One region of the Pseudomonas purpurea genome, then DNA from elsewhere that is predicted to be linked to it. Evidence: predicted binding sites of a transcription regulator. Region 1 holds the regulator's gene; each other region holds the start of a gene.
What was found. Region 1 encodes sigma-54, which starts transcription at its own class of promoters, with help from an activator protein. Its sites were predicted from a motif close to ANTGGCATNNANNTTGCTNT; they were not measured.

Region 1 (4,501 bases):
GACAGTATGAGGCTCGTTAAAACCCTCCCTATTTTGCTCAGTCTGGGCGCAGCACTGGGAAGCGTGAGCGCCTGGGCTCTGCCGAACGATAGCCAGCAACCTATCCGCATTCAGGCTGACGATGCTCAGCTTGATGACAAGCAAGGTATTGCCACCTACAAAGGTGACGTCATCATCACCCAGGGCTCGATGAAGGTCACCGGCAACACCGTGACCATCACCCGCACCCCGGCCGGTGACATCGACGTCGTGACCTCGGTAGGCAACCTGGCCTATTTCGAGCAGTTGCAGAAGCCGACGGATACAAAACCCGTCCAGGGCTATGCGGTGACCATCCAGTACCACGCAGCGCAAAACCGCGTTGTACTGATCGATCGGGCCAAAGTAATCAACGACGGCAACACCACCGAAGGCGAGAAAATCGTCTACGACACGGTCAAGCAGGTCGCCAACGCTGGCCGCGCCAATGGCAGCGCAGTGACCGCGCCACGTCCGCGGATCGACATGGTCATCCAGCCGAAAAAGAAAACCGACGAGCAGAAGGCCCAGTAATGGCAACTCTGAAAGCTCAGCATCTGGCCAAGAGCTACAAGAGCCGCCAGGTCGTGCGCGATGTCAGCCTGTCCATCGACAGCGGCCAGATCGTCGGCCTGCTTGGCCCTAACGGCGCCGGCAAGACCACCTGCTTCTACATGATCGTCGGCCTGGTTCAGGCCGATCAGGGCCGCGTGCTGATCGACGACCTGGACGTCAGCCACCAGCCGATGCACGGCCGTGCTCGCGCCGGTATCGGCTATCTGCCGCAAGAAGCGTCGATCTTCCGCAAACTCTCGGTCGCCGACAACATCATGGCCATCCTCGAGACCCGCAAGGAACTCGACAAGGCCGGTCGTCGCAAGGAGCTGGAAAGCCTGCTGCAGGAATTCCACATCAACCACATCCGCGACAACCTCGGCATGAGCCTGTCCGGTGGCGAACGCCGCCGCGTGGAAATCGCCCGCGCCCTGGCCACTGCCCCGAAATTCATCCTGCTCGACGAACCGTTCGCCGGCGTGGACCCGATTTCGGTAGGCGACATCAAGCAGATCATTCACCACCTCAAGGCCAAGGGCATCGGCGTCCTGATCACGGACCACAACGTCCGCGAAACCCTGGACATCTGCGAAACCGCCTACATCGTCAACGATGGCCAACTGATCGCCGAAGGCGACTCTGCGACCATCCTGGCCAACGAACTGGTCAAGGAAGTGTACCTGGGCCACGAGTTCCGCCTGTAAGCGCCGAGGTGCTTGACCCGTTACCGGAGCGCCCCCCCTCAATAAAACCAGCAGGTTTTTATTGATACGGCGCTTAGGGCATCCCCACGCCCTCAGTTCCTCAGCCTTGGGCGACGCGGCCTGGCGCAATGAAAATTTAAAATGCTTTAATTGTTACAGCGCTCTAGGCAAACACTTCAGTTTCGGGCATATAATTTGCTTAAGTTTGGCGCTCCGGCGCCCTTGTAGTGGATGGCGCATGTGCGCCGGCGAATAAGGTGTTAAGCCCCTGCCATGAAACCATCGCTAGTCTTGAGAATGGGCCAGCAGCTGACGATGACACCGCAGCTGCAACAGGCCATCCGCCTGCTCCAATTGTCGACCCTGGACCTGCAACAGGAAATCCAGGAGGCACTGGAGTCCAACCCTATGCTCGAACGCCAGGAAGAAGGCGAGGATTTCGATAACGCCGACCCCATGGCGGACAACATCGAGCAAAAACCCAATACCGACATTACAGAGCCCTCCTACCAGGAAACCGCCCCCACGGTGGACAACCTCGAGGAAGGCGAGTGGAACGAACGCATTCCCAACGAGCTCCCGGTCGACACAGCCTGGGAAGACGTCTACCAGACCAGCGCCAGCAGCCTGCCAAGCAACGATGACGACGAGTGGGACTTCACCACCCGCACATCGGCCGGCGAGAGCCTGCAAAGCCACCTGCTCTGGCAATTGAACCTGGCGCCGATGTCCGACACCGACCGCCTGATTGCCGTCACCCTGATCGACTGCATCAACAATCAGGGCTACCTGGACGAAACCCTCGAGGAAATCCTCGAAGCCTTCGACCCGGAGCTGGACATCGAACTGGACGAAATCGAAGCCGTCCTGCATCGCATCCAGCAATTCGAGCCGGCCGGCATCGGCGCGCGCAACCTGGGCGAGTGCCTGTTGCTGCAATTGCGCCAACTGCCCGCCAAGACCCTTTGGCTGGCCGAGGCCAAGCGCCTGGTCAGCGACTACATCGACCTGTTGGGCAGCCGCGATTACAGCCAACTGATGCGCCGCATGAAGCTCAAGGAAGATGAGCTGCGCCAGGTCATCGAACTGGTGCAGAGCCTCAACCCTCGACCGGGTTCGCAAATCGAGTCCAGTGAAGCCGAATACGTGGTTCCCGACGTGATCGTGCGCAAGGACAACGAGCGCTGGCTGGTGGAACTGAATCAGGAGTCGGTGCCGCGCCTGCGAGTCAATCCGCAATACGCAGGCTTTGTTCGTCGCGCCGACACCAGCGCCGACAACACCTTCATGCGCAATCAGCTGCAAGAAGCGCGCTGGTTCATCAAGAGCCTGCAAAGCCGCAACGAAACCCTGATGAAAGTCGCCACCCAGATCGTCGAGCACCAGCGCGGCTTTCTCGAATACGGCGATGAAGCCATGAAACCGCTGGTCCTGCACGACATCGCCGAGGCGGTCGGCATGCACGAATCGACGATTTCACGGGTAACCACGCAAAAGTTCATGCATACCCCACGAGGTATTTATGAGCTGAAATACTTTTTCTCCAGCCACGTCAGCACCTCCGAAGGCGGCGAATGCTCGTCCACGGCGATCCGCGCGATCATCAAAAAACTGGTTGCCGCGGAAAATCAGAAAAAGCCGTTGAGTGACAGCAAGATCGCTGGTTTACTGGAGGCACAAGGCATTCAGGTAGCCCGCCGCACCGTCGCCAAGTACCGCGAATCCCTTGGGATCGCGCCTTCAAGCGAACGCAAGCGGTTGATGTAAGGGCCACGCCACCGCGTTCCAGGGTGTGTTCGGAAATTCGCCATCAGGCAATTCCCGGACACAGCCTAGTGACAGGCTAACCAGCCTGCCGCCTTATGCACTGGCAACGAAGGAGAAGCTGTATGCAAGTCAACATCAGTGGACACCAACTGGAAGTGACCGAACCCCTGCGCGCCTACATCGGTGAGAAACTCGACCGACTGGAACGCCACTTTGACAAGATCACCAATGTGCAAGTGACGATGGCTGTCGAGAAACTGAAACAGAAAATCGAAGCCACGCTGCACATCCACGGTGGGGAAGTCGTCGCCAACGCAGAACATGACGACATGTATGCTGCGATCGACCTGCTCACGGACAAGCTGGACCGCCAACTGAAAAAGCATAAGGAAAAGCAACAGAGCCTGCTGCAAGGCACTGGTCGCTAACACTCCCCCCACATGATCCGACTTGAAAACATCCTGACCCCCGGCCGTTCACTCGTGAACGTGCCGGGCGGCAGCAAGAAACGCGCCCTCGAACAAATTGCCAACCTGATCGCCCGTGAAGTGCCGGATCTGGAGATGCAAGATGTCTTCGAGAGCCTGATTGCCCGTGAAAAACTCGGTTCAACCGGTTTTGGCAACGGCATCGCCATCCCGCACTGCCGCCTCAAAGGCTGCGAGTCGCCCATCAGTGCACTGATGCACCTGGACGCTCCTATCGATTTCGATGCCATCGACGGCGCCCCGGTCGACCTGCTGTTTGTATTGCTGGTCCCGGAAGCCGCCACCGATGCGCACCTGGAACTGCTTCGCCAGATCGCCAGCATGCTTGACCGCAAGGATGTGCGCGAAAAACTTCGCAGCGCCGCGACAAATGAAGCCCTGTACCAGGTTGTCCTGGAAGAGCAAAACGGTCGGTAACCATGCGCTTGATCATCGTCAGTGGCCGCTCCGGCTCAGGTAAAAGCACCGCCCTCGATGTACTCGAGGATAACGGCTACTACTGCATCGATAACTTGCCCGCCGGCCTGTTACCTGAACTTGCCGAACGCGCACTGATCCACACCGAACTGGCCCAGCCGCTGGTGGCGGTTTCAATCGACGCACGCAACTTGCCCAGCCACCTGTCGCGCTTTCCCGAGTTACTCGCGGAAGTGCGCAGCCGCCACATTCAGTGCGACGTGCTGTACCTGGATGCCGACGAAGAGACACTGCTCAAGCGCTTCTCGGAAACCCGCCGTCGCCACCCGCTGAGCAGCGCCAATCGCTCGCTCGCCGAAGCCATCAATGACGAAACCAATCTGCTGGGGCCGATTGCCGACCTCGCAGACCTCAAGGTCAATACCACCAACCTGAACCTGTACCAGCTACGCGATACCATCAAGTTGCGACTGCTGAACCAGCCTGAGCCCGGCACAGCATTTCTGGTTGAGTCCTTTGGTTTCAAGCGCGGAATGCCGGTCGATGCCGACC
Region 2 (4,501 bases), 660 kb from region 1:
GGTCATGTCTTCAGCCATGTCGGTGTGTTCCAGACCGGCAATACCGTTCAGGGCCGAGGCGTAGACGACTTTGAAGTCCAGCTGTTCTTCGGTAGCACCCAGGTTGTCGAACAGGTCGAAGATCTGGTCCAGAACCCAGTCCGGACGCGCGCCTGGACGGTCAACCTTGTTGATGACCACGATTGGACGCAGGCCGGCTTCGAACGCCTTCTTGGTCACGAAACGGGTTTGCGGCATAGGGCCGTCTTGAGCGTCAACCAGCAGCAGAACGGAGTCAACCATCGACATTACGCGTTCAACTTCGCCGCCGAAGTCGGCGTGGCCCGGGGTGTCCACGATGTTGATGTGGTAGCCGTTCCAGTTGATGGCGGTGTTTTTCGCCAGAATGGTAATACCGCGCTCTTTCTCCTGGTCGTTGGAGTCCATCACGCGCTCGTCGTTGAGCTCGTTGCGCTCCAGGGTGCCGGATTGACGCAAGAGTTTGTCTACCAGGGTGGTTTTACCATGGTCAACGTGAGCAATGATGGCGATGTTGCGTAGATTTTCGATCACTTGTGTATCTCGATCAGAGGATTCGGTGTGCTGACAAGTCTTGGCAGCGATTAACGTTGCGTCCGCAAAGCCGTTACAGCTTGACGGCGGCGTCGGGGGGCCGGTGACGCAGGCCACAGGCAAACAGCCCCGGGCTCTTAGCTCGGTCGATAAACGCGCACATTGGCATGCCCCTCACTGAGCAAATGGTGGGCATGCAGGCGACTCATCACGCCTTTGTCGCAATACAGCAGGTACTGGCGAGTAGGGTCCAGTTCCTTGAAACGAGCGTTCAGTGCATAAAACGGCATCGCTTGTACCTCGACGCCAGCAAGCTGTAACGGGTCGTCTTCAGCGGCATCCGGGTGACGGATGTCGATGACGATCTGACCGGCCAGCGCTTCACTGACTTCTTCAATCTGCACGTCCTGGCCCAATTCATCGATTACGCGATCGATCGGCACCAGTTTGGCGTTCTCGAGCGCACGCTCGAGCACCGCCATGTCGAATTCTTTCTCTTCATGCTCCACACGCGGACGCTTGGCGTGGGTCTTGGGGTTCACCGAGATGACCCCGCAGTATTCCGGCATGTGCTTGGCGAAGTCGGCGGTGCCGATTTCGTTGGCCAGGTCGATGATGTCCTGCTTGTGACTGGCGATCAGCGGACGCAAGACCAGCTTGTCGGTCACGCAGTCGATCACGGACAGGTTCGGCAATGTCTGGCTCGACACCTGGGAAATCGCTTCACCGGTGACCAGTGCCTCGATGTCCAGTCGATCAGCGATTCGGGACGCAGCGCGCAACATCATACGCTTCAATACTACGCCCATATGACTGTTATCGACTTTCCCGAGAATTTCGCCCAGCACTTCCTCGAACGGCACACTGACAAATAACACGCGCTGAGAGCTGCCGTACTTCTTCCAGATGAAGTGCGCGACTTCCATCACGCCCAATTCGTGGGCACGCCCGCCGAGATTGAAGAAGCAGAAGTGCGCCATCAGCCCGCGGCGCATGATCTGGTAGGCGGCGACGGTGGAATCGAAACCGCCGGACATCAGCACCAGGGTCTGTTCCAGCGCGCCCAGCGGGTAACCGCCGATGCTGTTGTGCTGGTTGTGGATCACGAACAACCGTTTGTCGCGAATTTCGATGCGAACTTCGATTTCAGGCTCTTTCAGGGAAATACCGGCAGCACCGCACTGACGACGCAGTTGGCTGCCGACGTACTTCTCGACGTCCATGGAGCTGAATTCGTGCTTGCCGGCACGCTTGCAGCGCACCGAAAAAATCTTCCCGGCCAACGAATCGCCGAAGTGCAGCTTGCACTTGGCGACGACGTCGTCGAAGTCGCCCAGCGGGTACTCGTCAACCTGCAGGAAATGCGCGATGCCCGGCATGCAGCTCAGGCGCTCGGTCATGTCCTTCAGGGCTTTGGGGTCAGTGACGTGCGTTTCCAGCTCGAGGTTGTCCCATACGCCGTTCACCACCACAGCCGGGTCCAGATCGCGGAGCACGGCACGGATGTTCTTGGCCAATTGACGGATGAAACGCATCCGTACCGGGCGGCTCTTGATGGTGATCTCGGGGAAGACTTTTACGATTAGTTTCATGAAAACAGCGCGCGCTGGGCCAGCCGAAAAAGGGGGGCGCGGATTATAGCGGAAATTGCTCAAGGTTTAACCAGTTAATGTGCAGAAGGTTTTCGATGCACCAAAACAGGTCATTTATCACTTAAAGCGCTACATTAAAGGGCGATATTTTGCGCAAACCCTGCGCTTTCACCTTTATATGCGTGGGATTGGGGCGAAAAACCCAAGTCGGGGCACTGGCATGCAATTTGCTCCCTTGTGAGGCAGGTTGCCTTGGCAGAGTATTCGCGCCGGCATCACCCACATTCTAAGGGCACTCCACTACCTGCCCGAAGCCACCCGGAGGACACTATGTCGAAGTCGGTTCAACTCATCAAAGATCATGACGTCAAGTGGATTGATCTGCGCTTCACTGATACCAAAGGCACTCAGCACCACGTGACCATGCCGGCCCGTGACGCGCTGGATGACGCCTTCTTCGAAGAAGGTAAAATGTTCGACGGTTCCTCCATCGCTGGCTGGAAAGGCATCGAAGCCTCCGACATGATCCTGATGCCGGACGACACCACTGCCGTCCTGGATCCGTTCACCGAAGAGCCGACCCTGATCCTGGTGTGCGACGTCATCGAGCCTTCGACCATGCAAGGCTATGACCGCGACCCACGCGCCATCGCCAAGCGCGCCGAGGAATACCTGAAGTCCACCGGTATCGGCGACACCGTATTCGTAGGTCCAGAGCCTGAGTTCTTCATCTTCGACGAAGTGAAGTTCAAGTCCGACATTTCCGGCTCCATGTTCAAAATCTTCTCCGAACAAGGTTCGTGGATGTCCGACCAGGACGTGGAAGGCGGCAACAAAGGCCACCGTCCAGGCGTCAAAGGTGGCTACTTCCCGGTTCCGCCGTTCGACCACGACCACGAAATCCGTACCTCCATGTGCAACGCCATGGAAGAAATGGGCCTGGTCATCGAAGTTCACCACCACGAAGTGGCGACTGCCGGCCAGAACGAAATCGGCGTCAAGTTCAACACCCTGGTTGCCAAGGCTGACGAAGTTCAGACCCTCAAGTACTGCGTACACAACGTTGCCGATGCTTACGGCCGCACCGCGACCTTCATGCCCAAGCCTCTGTACGGCGACAACGGTTCGGGTATGCACGTTCACCTGTCCATCGCCAAAGATGGCAAGAACACCTTCGCAGGCGAAGGCTATGCCGGCCTGTCCGACACCGCTCTGTACTTCATCGGCGGCATCATCAAGCACGGTAAAGCCCTGAACGGCTTCACCAACCCGTCGACCAACTCCTACAAGCGTCTGGTCCCGGGCTTCGAAGCTCCGGTAATGCTGGCCTACTCGGCTCGCAACCGTTCCGCGTCGATCCGTATTCCTTACGTGTCCAGCCCTCGCGCTCGCCGCATCGAAGCACGCTTCCCGGACCCGGCAGCCAACCCGTACCTGGGCTTCGCTGCACTATTGATGGCTGGCCTGGACGGCATCCAGAACAAGATCCACCCTGGCGACGCCGCTGACAAAAACCTGTACGACCTGCCGCCTGAAGAGGCGAAAGAGATCCCGCAAGTGTGCGGCAGCCTGAAAGAAGCCCTGGAAGAGCTGGACAAAGGTCGTGCGTTCCTGACCAAAGGCGGCGTGTTCAGCGACGACTTCATCGACGCCTACATCGCCCTGAAAAGCGAAGAAGAGATCAAGGTTCGTACCTTCGTACACCCACTGGAATACGAGCTGTACTACAGCTGCTGATCCGGTAGCGCTCGCGCAAGCGGCGTGACTCAAAAGAGGCCTCCTTCGGGAGGTCTTTTTTATGGGCGCTGATTTCCCGCGTTTGTACATCCATGGATAATCGGCAATTTTCGCGCACCGACATCGGTGCACCAGACGAAGGGATTCGCATGAAGTGGACACACCTGGTCGTGATCGGCTGCCTCGCATGGGGCACCGCCCACGCTGCACCCTTCTATGACGGCAAACCGTTGGCTCATCCGCTGCTCGGCAACCTGCCGGAAAGCGCGATGACCCTCGCATTCTTCAAGGAGGCCGATGGCGTCAAAGGCTATTACAGCCCCAGCCAGGCACCCGACCAGTCACCGCAACTGCTCGATAACTTCGGCGACGCCTCGATCGAGTCCGTCTTCGCCATGTCACTGGACAGCGAGAGGCCGACCCGCTTCGTCCTGTTCAAGCAGCAGGGTCGTTACCAGGTACATGCCTACCGCTACGACGCCAACGATCATCTTTATAGCCAGGTCGGCTCGCTGCAAAAAGCCCTCGACCGCATCGTCGACGGCAAGAAAACCCTCGACGCCCTCACGGTCAAAAAGGCCCTGGCCCAACTGACGCAACTCAACCACCGCTTCTTCTTT
Region 3 (4,501 bases), 950 kb from region 1:
TGGTCAGTCACACGTATTTGTAGGGACAAACCGCTGAACGGCCAATTTCAAACGGCTGTTTTAGCGGTTACTCTACGCTCCGTTGTTCAACACACTGCTTGCCGCGAGGAGCTGACGTCATGAACTGCCGAGAAGGCTGTGGCGCCTGTTGCATTGCCCCTTCCATCACGACACCGATTCCCGGCATGCCCGACGGCAAGGCTGCGGGAGAACGTTGTGTGCAACTGTCTGTCGATAATCTGTGCAGCATTTTCGGCAGGCCGGAGCGGCCACCTGTCTGCTCGGCGTTTCATGCGGATGTCGAGGTGTGTGGCAGCAGCCGTGAAGAGGCCATCAAGCTGCTCGGTTGGTGGGAGCAAATGACGGCGGCGTAGTGTGTTAAACGAACGGAACTTCAACAATAAGGAATAAGACTATGGGTTCGCTGCATCGTATTGCTGTGTTGTGTGGTTTGACGGTTCTGCTGGCCGCCACAGCCCAGGCCGAAGACTGGAAAACGGCCAAGGACGAGGACGGTATCAAGGTGTCCTTGAGTGAGGTCGCAGGCTCCCAGTACAAGGCTTACCGGGGTGTGACCGTCATGAAGACATCCATGGCCAAGTTGCGCGGTTTGCAGGAAGACGTAGTGGGCGCTTGCGCCTGGATTCATGAGTGCAAATCGCAGAAGTTGCTCAAGCATGAAGGCGATCAGACCTGGACTTACACCCAATTCAATACGCCTTGGCCTGTTACAGCGCGTGATTCGGTGCTGCACGTCACCACGGTCGAGGGCGCCGATGGCAGCCTGACCCGCAAACTCGAAGGCGTACCGACGTACCTTCCGGAAGAAAAAGGCTTTGTACGTGTAGCGCAAGTCCAGGGTTTCTGGAAACTGGTGCCCAAAGGCGCTGACCAGGTCGAGGTGACTTACCAGGTCCACACCGAGCCAGGCGGCAGTGTACCGTCGTGGTTGGCCAACAAATTTGTGGTCGACGCACCGTTCAATACGTTGAAAGCACTCAAAGAGCGTGCCGAGAAGTAAGCCCGCTGTTGTGTTGCTACAAGGCCGCCGATCTGGCGGCCTTTTCCGTGGTGTGTGATCCAGCGGCTGGGGGGAACGATTGCCGGGCGTACGGGGTCGAGATGGATGTAGGCCCATCCATGGGTTTATCGAGGAGGCACCGATGCAAAAGTGGGAAGTCACCTTCGTTGATGATCACGGCGTCCAGACGGTGGAGCAATTCGATTGCGAGCAGAAACCCACGATGGAGCGCGCGGCGCAACTGATTCGCTCAAAACTCCTCCCTGTTCCGGCCGAACTGGATCTCAATGATCTGGAAGGGCGTACCGACGATCCGACGGTCAAAAGCCTGAAGGATCAAAACAGCATTCAGATCCTCAGCATTACTCCAGTTTGATAAGCGCAGCGATGATCCGAAACCAGGTCTTGGCAGGGGATCTCTGTTGCGGCTACTCTGCAATCGAGATCAGCGAATGAATCGCTAAGGTCTGGTCTTGTCAGCTACATGCTTGTTTCCCGGCGGCAATCTGATTGCCGTATCGCTCTCACCATTCGGTTGCGGGCGCAGGGAGTACGGAAAGTCTATCCATCGGTTTGAGGAGGACGTTTCATGAGCACAGCCTATCAAGAAGACATCAGCAGCAGCGTGCTGCGCCGCATGAAAGAAGGCGGTTTTGATTTTTCACGGTTCCATCCCATCGAGTTCTACGCCATTTTTCCGGACGAGGAGCGGGCACGCCGAGCGGCGGGGCAATTTCGTGGAGAGAGTTTGAATGCTCAGGTCAGTGCACGCGATGACGGTGCCTGGCATCTGGAGTTGAGCAAGGTGATGTACGCCACTTACGGCGGTATCGGGGACTTCGAGCAGGACTTCGAAGCGGTGGTCGAGCCGCTGGGTGGGATTATCGAAGGCTGGGGCGTCAAGCAGGAGGTACGAGGGCCACTCGCATAACACTATGAACAGCGACAACACTCAGCGACGGCTGACCTTCGGGTCGGCCGTTTTCATTGGTGGCGGGGACGCCGCGAACGGCAAAACCCTGAAACAAGAATTCAGCGCAAAAAAAAGCCACCCGTGAGGGTGGCCAAAAGGGAAGACCGGTAAGGAGAGGAAACCGGTCGGAACACACCGGACCGGGCCGCCATGAGCCTGGTGCGTGGGCTTCACCTGAGTCTGTCGAGCGAAGCGTTTTGCGCGATGGGGCGGATTATCCGCAGGCGCAGACGGGCAGTGAAATCAACTCTGGCTATGCTGGTGATAGCCGATAGCGTTGCTTTGCAATGAAGCAGGGGCGGTCAGGTTGGAGCGTTTGTTGCACAGGATTGGTGCGGTGTGTGCGAGGTGAATATCCAACCGGTTGATATTAAAGCGTTTATGCCGATGGCACGGGCCTTGCGAAGTCCCAGTGTCCGGGTGACAAGGAGTACGGCATGATCCGCACCTATTTTGATGAGATGTACGATGCCGGTGGCCAGGTCCGCCCGCATTATCGGGAGTTCGCCCGTTGGCTGTCCGAAACGCCTGACGAGCTTTTGGCACAACGGCGACGCGAGGCCGATCTGTTGTTTCATCGCGCCGGGATTACTTTCACGCTCTATGGTGATGAGCAGGGGACAGAGCGTCTGATTCCCTTCGACACCATCCCCCGCAGCATCCCCGCCAGTGAATGGCGGGTCGTCGAACGTGGCTGTATCCAGCGGGTCAAGGCACTGAACATGTTCCTCGCCGACCTCTACCACGAACAGCGCATCATCAAGGCCGGCATCATCCCGGCCGAACAGGTGCTGGCGAACGAGCAGTATCAGTTGGCGATGCAAGGACTGGATCTGCACCGCGATATCTATTCCCACATCTGCGGCGTCGATCTGGTGCGTGATGGGGATGGAACGTACTACGTGCTTGAAGACAATCTGCGTACGCCCAGCGGCGTGAGCTACATGCTGGAAGATCGCAAGATGATGATGCGTTTATTCCCGGAGTTGTTTGCCGCCCAGCGCATCGCGCCCATCGATCATTACCCGAACCTGTTGCTCGACACCCTGAAAAGCTCCAGCCCGCTGGATGACCCCAGCGTGGTGGTGCTGACCCCTGGCCGTTTCAACAACGCATTCTTCGAACATGCGTTTCTGGCCCGGGAAATGGGTGTGGAACTGGTCGAGGGCGCGGACCTGTTCGTGCGTGATGACCGGGTGTTTATGCGCACCACCGATGGGCCGAAAGCCGTCGACGTGATTTACCGTCGCCTCGACGATGCTTTCCTCGATCCGTTGGCGTTCAACCCGGATTCGATGCTCGGCGTGCCCGGCCTGTTGTCGTCCTACCGTTCGGGCAATGTGGTGCTGGCCAATGCCATTGGCACCGGCGTGGCGGACGACAAGTCGGTTTACCCGTTTGTTACCGACATGATCCGCTTCTATCTGGACGAAGAGCCGATCCTGAAAAACGTGCCGACCTGGCAGTGTCGCAATCCGTCAGAGCTTTCCCATGTTCTGGCGAACCTGCCGGAGCTGGTGGTCAAGGAAACCCAGGGCTCCGGTGGTTACGGAATGCTGGTGGGACCTGCGGCCAGCGCGGCGGAGATCGAGTCCTTCCGGGCGAGGCTCAAGGCCAAGCCCCACGCCTACATCGCACAACCGACTCTGTCGCTGTCGACCTGTCCGACGTTTGTCGAAAACGGCATCGCCCCGCGCCACATCGACCTGCGTCCGTTTGTCTTGTCTGGTCGCGAAACCCGTGTCGTACCCGGTGGCCTCACCCGTGTGGCCCTGCGCGAAGGATCCCTGGTGGTGAACTCGTCCCAGGGGGGCGGAACCAAGGACACCTGGGTGGTCGAGGATTGAAGGAAGCCTGCCATGCTAAGTAGAACTGCCTCGGATTTGTATTGGATGTCGCGTTACCTGGAGCGGGCGGAAAACCTCGCACGGATGCTGGACATCAGTTACTCGCTGTCATTGATGCCCCAGGACGGTCGCGGTGATGGCCTGCATGAACTGGCGATGCCGTTGTTGATCACCGGCACCCTCGAGGATTACCTGGAGCGCCACGGTGAGCTGCACGCCGAACGCTTGCTGCACTTTTTCGCCCTGGATGCGGCCAACCCGGCCAGCATCTACAGCTGCCTCGGTGCCGCGCGGGCCAGTGCCCACGCGGTGCGTGGGCGAATTACCGCAGACATGTGGGAAAACATCAACGCGACCTGGCTGGAGATTCGCGGGATTGCCGATCAGGGCTTGAGTCGTTACGGCATGAGCCGTTTTTGCGAGTGGATCAAGGAACGTTCCCACCTGTTCCGGGGCGCGTCCTACGGCACCATCATGCGTAACGATGCGTTCCGCTTCATTCGCCTGGGGACGTTCATCGAAAGGGCTGACAATACGTTGCGCCTGCTCGACGCCCGGTACGAAATGGCCGGCGACCAGGCCGAAGCGGTCAGCGATGGCACCGCTCATGCCTATTACCAGTGGAGTGCGTTGTTGCGGGCCTTGTCGTCGTTCGAGGCG
Region 4 (4,501 bases), 1.0 Mb from region 1:
GATGTTTCTTATGGCCATAGCACCTAGATGGTTACGTGCTTATGACAAAACGATCATTCCCTCGATGTGACGCTTTGGTTAGAACTCACTACAGGTTGACGTCGCAACGGCGTCAACACCTTGGCTCGCGACGCCGGCAGCGAGCCGCCAACGGCAGGAAATTTTCTGCCAGACCTCAATAGAGGTCGACGCGAAAAATACAGTCAACAAGTGAGGGAAACACCCTATGAGAAGACTTAAGCGTGATCCGTTGGAAAGAGCATTTTTGCGCGGATATCAATATGGCGTTGGTGGTAAATCCCGTGAGCTTTGCCCATTTACTCTACCGTCGGTACGCCAAGCCTGGATCAACGGCTGGCGAGAAGGACGCGGCGACAACTGGGACGGTATGACCGGCACTGCGGGAATCCATAGACTCAACGAACTTCACGCCGTCGGCTAAACGGGGCACACATTCCGACACGACAATCTGAATACGCAACACCTTAACCACGCACGTCCCATCCGGACGGCGGGCTTCGGCCCAGGGGCTCCTTCGAGGAGCCCTTTTTTATGCCTGTAAAAATTGCGGTGGGGCTTTTGTGGCGAGGGAGCTTGCTCCCGCTGGGTTGCGAAGCGGCCCCAAAACCAATCAACTCGGTGTATCAGGTAAAGCGCGATTGCAGGATTTACGACTGCCTCGCAGCCGAACGGGAGCAAGCTCCCTCGCCACAAAAGCCCTTACCCATAGGCTTCAGCGCAGGGCCGCGATCGCGTCGACAGACTCACGAATCAGCGCCGGGCCCTTATAGATGAAGCCAGAGTAGAGCTGCACCAGACTCGCACCTGCGGCGATCTTCTCAGCCGCATGCTTGCCTTCGGTAATACCGCCCACCGCAATGATCGGCAAACGTCCAGTCAACTCGGCGGCCAGCACCTTCACAGTGTGGGTGCTCTTGTCGCGCACGGGGGCACCCGACAAACCACCCATCTCGTCACCGTGCTCCAGGCCTTCAACGCCGACGCGGCTCAGCGTGGTGTTGGTGGCAATCACCGCGTCCATGCCGGTTTCAACCAGCGCCTGTGCAACCTGAGCGGTTTCTTCGTCGGTCATGTCCGGGGCGATCTTGATCGCCAGTGGGACATGTTTGCCGTGGCGCAGCGCCAGTGCGGCCCGACGCGTGGCCAGGTCCGCCAGCAGTTGCTTGAGCGAATCACCAAATTGCAGGCTGCGCAGGCCCGGGGTGTTCGGCGAACTGACGTTGACCGTCACATAGCTGGCGTGGGCGTACACCTTGTCCAGGCAGATCAGGTAGTCGTCGACGGCACGCTCGACCGGCGTGTCGAAGTTCTTGCCGATGTTGATCCCCAGCACGCCCTTGTACTTGGCAGCGGCCACGCGGGCCAACAGATGATCGACGCCCTGGTTGTTGAAACCCATGCGATTGATGATCGCCTCGGCCTGCGGCAAGCGGAAAATCCGTGGCTTGGGGTTACCGGGCTGTGGACGCGGGGTGATGGTGCCGATTTCAACGAAGCCAAAACCCAATTGGGCAAACCCGTCGATGGCCGCTCCGTTCTTGTCCAGCCCCGCCGCCAACCCCACCGGGTTGGGAAAGTCCAGCCCCATGACGTTCACCGGCAACTGCGCCGGCGCCTTGCACAGCAAGCCGTTGAGGCCCACACGCCCGCCTGCACCGATCAAGTCCAGGGACAGGTCGTGGGAGGTTTCCGGGGAGAGTTTGAACAGCAGTTGGCGGGCCAGGGTATACATGGGCGGGTTTGACTCGGTTGGCGGCGAAATTAGGCGGCGATTATAGCCGGGCATCGGGGTCGCACGCGAGGCGCACGATGAAATCAGCAGCCAGTGGCATATGCCTTGCACTTGTTAACGCATCAGCACTCATGCCAACGACGGGATGAGCCCCACAGGGCTGATGGAAAGGACAACGGCGTCGTCATCCGGCCTGATTTTCACGGTGGTCGGGTACGGCGCTTTTTCATGCAAGGTGCTTATGCGATGACTGAACCTCAAGCAGCCCCTCTGGCCTGGGTCAACGGCAGCGATGCCCCGGAAAAAACCGAGATCAACCTGGGCTTCATGGCCCTGAGCGACTGCGCCTCGGTGGTCGTTGCCGCGACCCAGGGCTTCGCTCAGCCCTATGGCCTGACGCTGAACCTCAAGCGCCAGTCGTCCTGGGCCAACCTGCGGGACAAACTGGTCAGCGGCGAACTGGATGCCGCCCACAGCCTGTACGGCTTGATCTACGCCGTGCACCTGGGGATCGGCGGCGTGGCGGCAACGGACATGGCGGTGCTCATGGGCCTGAACCAGAACGGCCAGAGCATCAACCTCTCCCACGGCCTGCAAGCCTTGGGCGTGACCCGTCCTGAAGCGCTGGATGCCTATGTGCACCAACGTCGCCCAAAACTCACCTTTGCCCAGACGTTCCCCACCGGCACTCACGCCATGTGGTTGTATTACTGGCTGGCGAGCCAGGGCATTCATCCATTGCTGGATGTCGACAGCGTCGTGGTCCCGCCGCCGCAAATGGTCGCGCACTTGCAGGCCGGGCGTATCGACGGCTTCTGCGTCGGCGAACCCTGGAGCGCCAGCGCGGTACGGCAGAACCTCGGTTTCACGCTTGCGACGAGCCAGAGCATTTGGCCCGATCACCCGGAAAAAGTCCTCGGCTGCACCCGTGCCTTCGTCGAACACTACCCGAACACCGCCCGCGCCCTGGTCATGGCCATTCTGGAAGCCAGCCGTTTCATCGAGCAAAGCCCGGAAAATCGCCGGAGCACCGCACAGCTGTTGAGCGCTCCCGAGTACCTCGACGCGCCGCTGGACTGTATCGAACCGCGCCTGCTGGGCGACTATGCCGACGGCCTCGGCCATCGCTGGCAGGACCCGCACACGTTGCGCTTTCATCACGGCGGTGAGGTGAACATTCCGTACCTGAGCGATGGTATGTGGTTCATGACCCAGTTCCGGCGCTGGGGTTTGCTGCGCGAAGACCCGGACTATCTGGGCGTGGCGCGGCAGGTCCAGCAACTGGGCGTCTACCGCGACGCCGCCACGGCGCTGGGTATCGCAGCCTGGGGCCAGGAGATGCGCAGCAGTCAGTTGATCGACGGCAAAACCTGGGACGGCTCGGACCCGGCGACGTACGCCCGCAGCTTCAAGCTGCACGCCATGGCCGACACTCCCACCCTTCTCGCCCGCCGCTGACAGGAAGCCATGACCATGTTGCGTATCCTGCTGATCAACGACACCGCGAAAAAAGTCGGGCGACTCAAAGCCGCGCTGACAGAGGCAGGCTTTGAGGTGATCGACGAGTCCGGCCTGACCATCGACCTGCCCGCACGCGTCGAAACGGTGCGCCCGGACGTAATCCTGATCGATACCGAGTCACCGAGCCGCGACGTGCTGGAGCAAGTGGTGCTGGTCAGTCGCGACCAGCCACGGCCGATTGTGATGTTCACCGACGAGCACGACCCGGGGGTGATGCGCCAGGCGATCAAGTCCGGCGTCAGCGCCTACATCGTCGAAGGCATTCATGCCGCGCGCCTGCAACCGATCCTCGACGTGGCGATGGCGCGTTTTGAAAGCGATCAGGCGCTGCGCGCCCAACTCCAGGCCCGCGACCAGCAACTGGCCGAGCGCAAGCGCATTGAACTGGCCAAGGGCTTGCTGATGAACATGAAAGACTGCAACGAGGAACAGGCCTACACCCTGATGCGGCGCCAGGCCATGAGCCGCCAGCAGAAGCTGATCCAGGTGGCGGAGCAAATCATTGCCATGAGTGAGTTGCTGGGCTGACCCGATCGTTGTGGCGAGGGAGCTTGCTCCCGTTGGGGTGCGAAGCGCCCCAAAACCTGCCAGCGCATCGTGTCAGATAAGACCCATCAGCCAGATCACGACTGCTCCGCAGCCGAACGGGAGCGAGCTTGCTCGCGATTGGCCACAACTCGGTCTTAACCTGTTGGCACAATTCTCGCTATGTAATCGGCACAGGTAACCAACGGCGGTTGCCCCACCTACGACAAAGACGTCGCACACCCTGTTCGCGCAAGCGCAGCGGGTGGCGACGTTTTTTCGTTTTGGCCCCATAGCCCGGGGCCGGTGGTGCGGCCGTTGCGGCGCCCCACCGCAAAGCTCACGACTCCTTCGAGACTCTTCACCTGAGGTGCGCGATGAATTCAAGCTTCTGGAAATCCGGCCATACCCCAACCCTGTTCGCGGCCTTCCTGTATTTCGACCTGAGCTTCATGGTCTGGTACCTGCTCGGCCCCTTGGCGGTGCAAATCGCTGCCGACCTGCACCTGACCACCCAGCAACGCGGGCTGGTGGTGGCCACGCCGATTCTGGCCGGGGCCATCCTGCGTTTCGTGATGGGCTTGCTGGCGGATCGTCTGTCACCCAAAACCGCCGGGGTGATCGGCCAGGTGATCGTGATCTGCGCGCTGTTCGGCGCCTGGAAACTCGGCATCCACAGCTACGAGCAAGCCCTGTTGCTCG

Region 2: the regulator sigma-54 is predicted to act here: its motif matches at 2,359-2,378, upstream of glnA (glutamate--ammonia ligase).
Region 3: the regulator sigma-54 is predicted to act here: its motif matches at 2,381-2,400, upstream of AABM54_RS09045 (circularly permuted type 2 ATP-grasp protein).
Region 4: the regulator sigma-54 is predicted to act here: its motif matches at 1,846-1,865, upstream of AABM54_RS09375 (CmpA/NrtA family ABC transporter substrate-binding protein).

Annotation. Positions count from the first base shown of each region.
Region 1 is NZ_CP150918.1:1,053,448-1,057,948, reverse strand. Features, by position in the region: gene lptC (LPS export ABC transporter periplasmic protein LptC) at 1-20, shown strand, start outside; gene lptA (lipopolysaccharide transport periplasmic protein LptA) at 7-552, shown strand; gene lptB (LPS export ABC transporter ATP-binding protein) at 552-1,277, shown strand; gene AABM54_RS04710 (RNA polymerase factor sigma-54) at 1,551-3,044, shown strand; gene raiA (ribosome-associated translation inhibitor RaiA) at 3,167-3,472, shown strand; gene ptsN (PTS IIA-like nitrogen regulatory protein PtsN) at 3,485-3,949, shown strand; gene rapZ (RNase adapter RapZ) at 3,952-4,501, shown strand, end outside.
Region 2 is NZ_CP150918.1:396,250-400,750, reverse strand. Features, by position in the region: gene typA (translational GTPase TypA) at 1-552, opposite strand, end outside; gene thiI (tRNA uracil 4-sulfurtransferase ThiI) at 690-2,144, opposite strand; gene glnA (glutamate--ammonia ligase) at 2,475-3,881, shown strand; gene AABM54_RS01820 (hypothetical protein) at 4,031-4,501, shown strand, end outside.
Region 3 is NZ_CP150918.1:2,001,173-2,005,673, forward strand. Features, by position in the region: gene AABM54_RS09025 (YkgJ family cysteine cluster protein) at 120-374, shown strand; gene AABM54_RS09030 (START domain-containing protein) at 416-1,021, shown strand; gene AABM54_RS09035 (hypothetical protein) at 1,164-1,397, shown strand; gene AABM54_RS09040 (ribonuclease E inhibitor RraB) at 1,611-1,952, shown strand; gene AABM54_RS09045 (circularly permuted type 2 ATP-grasp protein) at 2,432-3,841, shown strand; gene AABM54_RS09050 (alpha-E domain-containing protein) at 3,854-4,501, shown strand, end outside.
Region 4 is NZ_CP150918.1:2,074,257-2,078,757, reverse strand. Features, by position in the region: gene AABM54_RS09385 (ribosome modulation factor) at 227-442, shown strand; gene AABM54_RS09380 (quinone-dependent dihydroorotate dehydrogenase) at 734-1,753, opposite strand; gene AABM54_RS09375 (CmpA/NrtA family ABC transporter substrate-binding protein) at 2,000-3,211, shown strand; gene AABM54_RS09370 (ANTAR domain-containing protein) at 3,227-3,802, shown strand; gene AABM54_RS09365 (nitrate/nitrite transporter) at 4,177-4,501, shown strand, end outside.